DNA from 2 places in the Actinosynnema sp. NPDC023587 genome. Region 1 is predicted to be linked to the other one. Evidence: riboswitches for the same ligand, from Rfam matches in the RefSeq annotation. Region 1 holds a riboswitch; the other holds the start of a gene.
What was found. Region 1 has a riboswitch for thiamine pyrophosphate ahead of thiO (glycine oxidase ThiO). Riboswitches for the same ligand answer to the same signal wherever they lie in the genome.
Positions count from the first base shown of each region.

Region 2: linked by a shared signal. The riboswitch ahead of AB0G01_RS00080 (thiamine ABC transporter substrate-binding protein) and the one ahead of thiO (glycine oxidase ThiO) in region 1 are both predicted to bind thiamine pyrophosphate.

Region 1 covers NZ_JBFABG010000001.1:349,574-353,975, forward strand. Annotated here, with positions in the region: gene AB0G01_RS01740 (MarR family transcriptional regulator) at 1-90, opposite strand, end outside; gene AB0G01_RS01745 (thiazole synthase) at 181-939, opposite strand; gene thiS (sulfur carrier protein ThiS) at 941-1,141, opposite strand; gene thiO (glycine oxidase ThiO) at 1,138-2,139, opposite strand; TPP riboswitch at 2,137-2,248, opposite strand; gene thiE (thiamine phosphate synthase) at 2,292-2,951, shown strand; gene AB0G01_RS01765 (class III extradiol ring-cleavage dioxygenase) at 2,951-3,706, shown strand; gene AB0G01_RS01770 (S1 family peptidase) at 3,801-4,402, opposite strand, start outside.
Region 2 covers NZ_JBFABG010000001.1:14,486-18,887, reverse strand. Annotated here, with positions in the region: gene ychF (redox-regulated ATPase YchF) at 1-37, shown strand, start outside; gene AB0G01_RS00090 (mannosyltransferase) at 358-1,563, shown strand; gene AB0G01_RS00085 (4a-hydroxytetrahydrobiopterin dehydratase) at 1,519-1,812, opposite strand; TPP riboswitch at 1,846-1,962, shown strand; gene AB0G01_RS00080 (thiamine ABC transporter substrate-binding protein) at 1,950-2,984, shown strand; gene AB0G01_RS00075 (iron ABC transporter permease) at 3,068-4,402, shown strand, end outside.

The DNA of each region.
Region 1 (4,402 bases):
CGGGGAACCGGTGCGGCGCAGCAAGCGGGACAGCCTGCCGATCGCGAGGAACAGCCGGGCGGTGGCGTCCTCGACCTGGTCGGCAGCCACAGCGGCCTCCTACTCGCGTGCACGACGGGTGGACCTGGAAGCATCCATCATGCCCTGCGCCTCGGTCATCGCCCGTCGGGTGGCAACGGATCAGGCGTCCGGCGCAGGGCTGGACGCACGGGCCCAGAACCGCTGGGGTATCCGGCCGGCCAAGCGGGCCAACCTGCCGGCTTCCACGGCCGAGCGCATCGCGGCGGCCATCCGGAGCGGGTCCTGGGCCCGGGTCACGGCAGTGGCCAACAGCACAGCGGAACAGCCGAGTTCCATTGCCAGCGCGGCATCCGAGGCGGTGCCGATGCCGGCGTCGAGGATCACCGGCACGCCGGCGCGGGCGACGATGAGTTCGATGTTGTGCGGGTTCCGGATGCCCAGGCCGGTGCCGATGGGCGATCCGAGGGGCATGACGGCGGCGCAGCCGACGTCTTCCAGGCGGCGCGCGAGGACCGGGTCGTCGTTGGTGTACGGGAGGACGACGAAGCCGTCGTCCACGAGCTGCTCGGCCGCGTCGAGGAGTTCCACGGGGTCCGGCAGCAGGGTTTGTTCGTCGGCGACGACTTCCAGCTTGACCCAGTGGGTTTCCAACGCCTCGCGGGCCAGGCGCGCGGTGAGCACGGCCTCGGCCGCGCCCCGGCAGCCCGCCGTGTTCGGCAGCACGGCGATGCCCAGGCGGCGCAACAACTCCAGCACGCCGCCGCCGGTGGCGTCGACGCGCCGCAGGGCGACGGTGGTCAGCTCGGTGCCGGACGCGACCAGCGCGCGTTCCAGCACCGCCAGGTTCGCCGCTCCCCCGGTGCCCATGACGAGCCGGGAGGCGAACTCGCGGTTCGCGATGATCAGCGGGTCGTCCACGTCAGCCTCCTTGCACGGCGGTCAGCACTTCGACGGCGGACCCGGCCGGCACGGTGGTGGACGGCCACGCCGCGCGCGGCACGACTTCGCCGTCCAGCGCCACGGCCACCCCGGAGGCCGGCGCGCCGAGCAGGTCGAGCACGGTCGCGACGGTCGCGCCGTCGGCCAGCTCGCGTTCTTCCCCGTTGACCCGGACCTTCACCTGGTTCCCCCTTCGCGGAGCAGGTCGAGCACCCGCCGCGCCGTGACGGGCGCGAGCAGCAGGCCGTTGCGGTGGTGGCCGGTGGCGGCCAGCACGCCGGGTTCGAGCCAGTCGACGACCGGCAGGTTGTCGGGGCTGCCGGCGCGGAAGCCGGCGGCGCACTCGGTGAGCGCGTACTCGGCGATGGCCGGCCACACGACTTCCGCGTCGCGCAGCAGGTCCCGCACGCCGCCGACGGTCACGTCCGGGTCGAACCCGGCTTCGTACTGGGTCGCGCCCAGGACCAGTCCGCCGGCGCGGGGCACGAGGTACACGGGCCGGCTGGACACCTGCGCGCGCACGGTGTGCCGGGGTGGTGGCAGTGCGCCGGGGCGGGCCGACAGGCGCAGGATCTCGCCCTTGACGGGCCGGATCACCTCGCGCAGCAGGGGGTGCAGGTCGCGGCTCCACGCGCCGGCGGCGATGACCGTGATCTCGTGGTCCTGTGTGGACTCGGTGGCGAACCGGACGCCGTGCCGCGCGCAGGCGGCGCGCAGTGCGCGCAGCAGGTCGCGGTTGTCCACCGAGAGGTCCCCCGGCACGGAGAGTCCACTTCGGACGGACGGTCCGAGGCCCGGTTCCGCCGCGCGCAGCTCGCGCCGGGTCAGCCGGGTGGCCGAGCGCCCCTGGCTCTCCAGGTGGGCGCGCAACTGGTCGAGGACTTCGCCGTCCGCGACGTCGGTGGCCACCGCGAGGGTGCCGACCAGGCTCAGCGCGACGCCGAGGTCGGCGGCGAACGCCGGCCAGCGGGCCAACGATTCCACGCCCAGCGCCAGCACGTCCTCGTCGCCGGGCCACGCCTCGGTGATCGGCGCGAGCATCCCGCCCGCGACCCACGAACCGCCGTGCGGCGAACCGGGGTCGACGACCTCGACCGCGAACCCGTCGCGCGCGGCGAACCACGCGACGGACAGGCCGATGACACCGCCGCCGAGGACGGTCACCCCACTCGTGCTCACCAAGGCATTCACGCTCCCTGCGCCGGCATGACCCGGATCAGGTTCGACGGTCGGAGCGAACCACGCTCCCTCTCAGCCCGGTGTTCTCCGGGCTCCCGTGCGGACCACGTCCACCGTAGCGCACGATTCCGGCCGGCGGTTACCGTGCGGCCGTGCCAGGACTCGACGGAACCCAGATCAGGCGGCGGCTCGCCGACGCGCGGCTGTACCTCTGCACGCCGGCGCGCCCGGACCTCGCGGAGTTCGCGGACGCGGCGCTGGCGGGCGGCGTGGACGTGGTGCAGTTGCGGGACAAGGGACTGGAAGCCAAGCAGGAGATCGCGGCGCTGGAGGTGCTGGCCGAGGCGTGCGCGCGGCACGGCGCGCTGCTGGCGGTGAACGACCGGGCGGATGTGGCGCTCGCGGTGGACGCCGACGTGCTGCACCTGGGCCAGGACGACCTGCCGGTGCCACTGGCCCGCCGGGTGGTCGGCGACGAGGTGGTGATCGGCCGGTCGACGCACGACGTCGGGCAGGCGCGCGCGGCGGCGGGCGAGCCGGGCGTGGACTACTTCTGCACCGGCCCGTGCTGGCCGACGCCGACGAAGCCGGGTCGGCCCGCGCCGGGGCTGGACCTGGTGCGGGCGACCGCCGGGACGACGGACCGGCCGTGGTTCGCCATCGGCGGCATCGACCGGGACCGGCTGCCGGAGGTCCTGGCGGCGGGCGCGGAGCGGGTCGTGGTGGTGCGCGCGATCACGGCGGCCGACGACCCCCGGGCCGCCGCAGCCTGGTTGAAAATTCAACTAAAGGGCGTACAGTCGGCGGGGTGATGCCTGTGCTGTACCTGGGCCACGGGGCTCCCCCGCTGGCCGACGACGAGCGGTGGACCGGCGAGCTGGCGTCGTGGTCCGCGACGCTCCCGCGCCCGGAGTCGATCCTCATCGTGTCCGCGCACTGGGAGGAACAACCCCTCACCCTGGGCGCGACCACGACCGCGCCGCTCACCTACGACTTCTGGGGCTTCCCGCAGCGCTACTACGAGGTCACCTACGCCGCGCCGGGCGCGCCCGAGCTCGCCGCGAACGTCGAGGCGCTGGTCGACGAGCCGGTGGCCCGGGACGCCGCGCGCGGCCTGGACCACGGCGCGTACGTGCCGCTGAAGGAGATGTTCCCGGAGGCGGACGTCCCGGTGCTCCAGATGTCGATGCCGACCCTGGACCCGCGCCGGCTGTTCGACGTCGGGCGCAAGCTGGCCCCGCTGCGCGAGCAGGGCGTGCTGATCGTCGGCAGCGGGTTCATGACGCACAACCTGAGCTGCGTGGACATGCGCGTCGGACCGGACTACCGGCCGCCGGAGTGGTCGGCCGAGTTCGACGACTGGGCCGGCCGGGCGCTGGCCGCCGAGGACGTGGACGGCCTGCTGGACTTCCGGCACAAGGCACCGGCCGCCGGCATCGCGCACCCGCGCACCGAGCACTTCGCGCCGCTGTTCGTGTCGCTGGGCGCGAGCGCCGGCCAGGACGCGACCACCACCGTGGACGGCTTCTGGTACGGGCTGTCCAAGCGGTCGGTGCAGTTCGGCTGACGAGGAACACCCCTCGGGCGAGGGGGGAGGGCCCGAGGGGTGTTCCGCTCGTGGTGCGCGGTCCGCAGGGAGGTCCCGCGCGCCACCCCGGACGTCAGCCGACGGTCAGCCGCAGCCCGTAAGCGCTGAGGATCTCGTTCAGCGGCTGGAAGTAGGTCGTGCCGCCGGACGAGCAGTTGCCCGACCCGCCGGAGGTCACGCCCTGGGCCTGGCCGAAGCCGGTGCCCGCCACCCACGAGCCGCCCGAGTCGCCGGGTTCGGCGCACGCGTTCGTGCGGGTGAGGCCGGACACCGAGCCCTGCGGGTAGTTCACCGTGGAGTTCTTGGCCTGGACGGTGCCGCAGCGCCAGCCGGTGGTGGAACCCGAGCGGCAGACCTGCGCGCCCACGGCCGCCGCCGTGCCGCCCTTGACGATCACGTTGGAGCCGCTGCGGTTGACCCACGGGCGGGAGGTCCAGTTGGAGTTGGTCGCCACCCAGGCGTAGTCGTTCCCGGGGAACGAGGAGCCCCGGAACGTGCCCTGGGAAACCCGGTTGGCACCGGTCGTGGAGGCACCGGTCCGGCCGCAGTGCCCGGCCGTCACGAAGCCGCCGCCGACCGCGAAGCCGATCGAGCAGCGGCCACCGCCGCCGATGTAGTACGCGTCGCCGCCCCGGGTGTCGTAGAGCGGGGTGGGCGACTCGTCCACCTCGACCA
Region 2 (4,402 bases), 340 kb from region 1:
GGACGGCGACGTCGTGGAGTTCCGCTTCAACGTCTGACCCGGTCCGCGAAGGGCCTCCCGCGACCGCGTGCGGGGCCCTTCGCGGAACGAACGGGCCCCCCGACGATGTGCGTCGGGAGGCCCCTGGTTGCCATGTCAGATGGTCACGGCGTCAGCGCACGTGGTTGCGGCTGTGCCGGGCGAGGGCGAACACGCCCCCGGCGGTGGCCAGCATTCCGAGTGCTGCGACGGTGAACACGACGATGTCGGCGGTCATGCGAATCCCCTTGCGTTGATCTCCCACTCGTCTTGACGTCCGAGTACCCGGTTTCGTGGCCCGGTAGTCGTGCAATTCACACGATCGTGGAGGTACAGGCTGTGAACCTGCGAGCTGTCGAGGCTCGGGTCCTCACCGTCGCGCCGTGGTTGTTCGGGCTCTCGCTGGCCGGCCACCTGGTGATGGTGGCGTTCCAGACCCAGATGACCATGATCGACCTGATGGTCTACCGGAACGGCTCGCCCGAGCTGTTCACCGGCGAGCTCTACCAGTGGCGGCTCAGCGAGTTCTCGGACAAGTTCGCCCTGCCGTTCACGTACCCCCCGTTCGCGGCGTTCCTGTTCCTGCCGCTGTCGTGGATCTCGTGGGAAGCCTCGCGCTGGGTCTGGCAGCTCCTCTGCCTGTTCTGCCTGTGGTTCGTGGTGCGCAAGTCGCTGACCCTGGTCGGCAGCGGCGACCCGCGCCGGGCGATGCTGTGGACCGCGCTGTTCGTCTGGGTCGAGCCGGTCCGCACCACCCTCAACTACGGCCAGATCAACCTGGTCCTGGCCGCCCTGCTCCTCGGCACGGTGGTCGGCGCGCGCTCGTGGGCGGGCGGCGCGGGCGTCGGCATCGCGGCGGGGATCAAGCTCACGCCGGCGATCACCGGCCTGTACTTCCTGGTCACCCGCAACTTCAAGGCCGCCGCCTGGTCCGTCGCCGCCTTCGCGGGCACGGTCGGGCTCGGCTACCTGCTCTCGGCGCGCCAGTCCCACCAGTTCTGGTTCGAGCTGCTCGGGGACGCCACCCGGGTCGGCCCGGTCGGGTCGGCGATCAACCAGTCGCTGCGCGGCGCGCTGTCCCGGACCGTCGGCTACGACGTGCAGACCGGCCCGGTCTACCTGGTCGGCGCGCTCGTCGCGGTGGGGCTCGCGGCGTGGGCGCTGCACTCCGCGGTCAAGGCCGGGGACACCTTGGCGACGCTGGTCACCGTGCAGTTCCTCGGGCTGCTGGTGTCGCCGATCTCGTGGAGCCACCACTGGGTGTGGGCGATCCCGGCCCTGCTGTGGCTGGTCCACGGGACCGCCCGGCACCGCCTGGTGACGGTTGCGGCGTGGGCGTGGCTGCTGGCGATCGGCAGCTACCTGATCTCGATCCTGCTGATCCTCCAGGAATCGATCTGGATCATCCCGCGCCCCTGGTACCTCTCCCTGCTCGGCTGGGTGTACCCGGCGGTGGGTCTGCTCACGCTGGTGGCGATCGCCGTCGCGCTGCGGCGGACGTCACCCGAGCGCGTCGAGCACGCCGTCGATCTCGCCCGCCAGTGACACGTCCAGGGCGGTGATCCCGCCGATGGAGTGCGTGCTGCACCGGAAGGTCAGCGTGCGCCACCGGATGTCGATGTCCGGGTGGTGGTCGTCGTTCTCCGCGATCTCCGCCACCCGGTTCACCACCTGGATCGCGTGCGGGAAGCTCGCCAGTTCCGCCGTGCGCACGAGCGCGGCGTCCTGGGCGGTCCACCCGGGCAGGGCGGACAGGGCAGCGGTCACCTGATCGTCGGTCAGCAGCTCGGCCATGTCCTCGATCGTCCCACCGCGTCGCGTAGGGTGCGAGGTCACCACGGGAGTCCGGTGTTGCGCCGGGCTGAGAGGAGGGCTCGCAAGCCCTCGACCGTCCGCACCTGATCCGGGTCATGCCGGTGTAGGGAGAGATGATGCTTCGACGCGTGCTGACCGCCGCCGTCACCGGGGTCGCGCTGACCGCGTGCTCCGTCACCGCCGGGGACCCGCCGCCGCCCGGCGAGCGGGTGGTGACCCTGGTCACCCACGACTCCTTCGGGGTCACGCAAGAGGTCCTCGACGCCTTCAAGGCCGAGACCGGGATCACGGTCAAGCCGCTGGCCTCGGGCGACGCCGGCGAGCTGACCAACAAGCTGGTGCTCACCAAGGCCAACCCGCTCGGCGACGTCGCGTTCGGCGTCGACTCGACCTTCGCGTCGCGCGCGTTGAAGGAGGGAGTCTTCGCCGAGCACGCCTCGCCCGAGGCGGGCCAGGGCGCGCAGCGCTACCAGCTCGACCCGCCGAACCGGCTGCACGCGGTGGACGTCGGCGACGTGTGCGTGAACATCGACGTCGCCGCCTTCAAGGACCTGGGCGAGCCGAAGTCCTACGCCGACCTGGTCGACCCGAAGTACCAGGACAAGCTGGTGGTCGAGGACCCCGCCACGTCCTCGCCGGGCCTGGCGTTCCTGCTCGGCACGATCGACGAGTTCGGCGAGTCCGGGTGGGCGGAGTACTGGTCGAAGCTGAAGGCCAACGGCGTCAAGGTGGTCAGCGGCTGGGAGGAGGCCTACACCCAGGACTTCTCCGGCTCCAGCGGCAAGGGGCCGCGCCCGGCCGTGGTGTCCTACGCGTCCTCGCCGTCCGCCGAGATCGGTGACGACGGCACCCCGCGCACCAAGGCGCTGCTCGACACCTGCTACCGGCAGGTCGAGTACGCGGGCGTGCTGAACGGCGCGAAGAACGCCGACGACGCGCGCAAGGTCGTGGACTTCCTGCTGTCGGAGGAGTTCCAGGCCGACGTGCCCGGGAAGATGTACGTCTACCCCTCCCGCGAGGGCGTGGCGCTGCCCGAGGCGTGGACCAAGGCCGCACCCCTGCCGGCGGAGGCCCGCACCCTGCCCGCGAACCAGGTGGACGCCAACCGCGAGCAGTGGGTCCAGCAGTGGCGCACGCTGGTCCAGGGCTGACCGCTGACCGCGCGACCCGGCCGGCCGGACCCCCGTCCGGCCGGCGGCGGCCCGGCGCGCGGCTGGGCTGGACGCTCGCGGCCCTGCTGCCGCTGGCGTTCCTCGGGGTGTTCTTCGCCTGGCCCGTGCTCGCGATCATCGGTCTCGGCCTGGGCGACGGCGGCGTGTGGCCCGCGCTGGTCGACCCGCGCACGTGGGGGCTGATCGGCTTCACCCTGGGGCAGGCGGCGGCGGCCACGGCGTTGGCGCTGCTCACCGGCCTGCCGGTGGCGTTCCTGCTGGCCCGGTGCCGGGTGCGCGGCTCCGGCGTGGTGCGGGCGGCGGTGATGGTGCCGTTCGTGCTGCCGACCGTGGTGGTCGGGTTGGCGTTCCGGGCGCTGTGGCCCGACGGCGGGGTGCTGCCGATCGTGCTGGCCAACGCGTTCTTCAACGTCGCCGTGGTCGCGCGGACCGTCGGCGGGCTGTGGGCGAAGGTCGACCGGCGGGCCGAGGACGCGGCGCGGGCGCTGGGGGCGTCCCGGCCGCGCGCGTTCACCTCCGTGGTGCTGCCCGCCCTGGCCCCCGCGATCGGGTCGGCGGCGTCGGTCGTGTTCCTGTTCTGCGCCACCAGTTTCGGCGTGGTGCTGGTGCTGGGCGGCGCGCGCCACCGGACGTTGGAGACCGAGATCTACCTCCGCACGGTCGAGCTGTTCGACCTGTCGGGCGCGGCGGCGTTGTCGTTGTTGCAGTTCGCGGCGGTGCTCGCGGTGCTGCTGCTGGGTGGCGCGGCCCGTCGGCGGCGGGAGAAGGCGCTGTCGCTGCGGGTGGAGAGCACCCGGCGGCCGGTCGGCGGCGAGTGGGGCGTGGTCGCGACGGCGTGGCTCGTCGTGTGCGCGCTGCTGCTGCCCGTGGTGGGCCTGGTGGTCCGCTCGCTGTCCACCGCGAACGGTTGGAGCCTGGCCGGGTACCGGGCGCTGGCCGGCACGGGGGAGCGCGGGACGCTCGCCGTGTCCGGGTGGCAGGCGGCGGTGAACTCGGTGCGGGTCGCCACCGACGCGACCCTGGTGGCGCTGGTGGTCGGCGTCGTGTCGGCCGTGGTGCTGGTCGGGTTGCGCCGGCACGGGTCGTGGTTCGCCGAGGCGCTGGACACCGCGTTGATGCTGCCGCTGGGCGTGTCCGCGGTGACGGTCGGCTTCGGCTACCTGATCACCATGGACGCGCTGCCGGGCGACTTCCGGACCTCGCCGTTGCTGGTGCCGTTGGCGCAGGCGCTGGTGGTGACGCCGTTGATCGTGCGGATCGTGCTGCCGGTGCTGCGGGCCGTGGACGAGCGGCTGCGGCAGGCGGCGGCGTCGCTGGGCGCGAGCCCGTGGCGGGTGTGGCGCGAAGTGGACCTGCCGCTGGCGTCGCGGTCGCTGGTCGCGGCGGCCGGGTTCGGG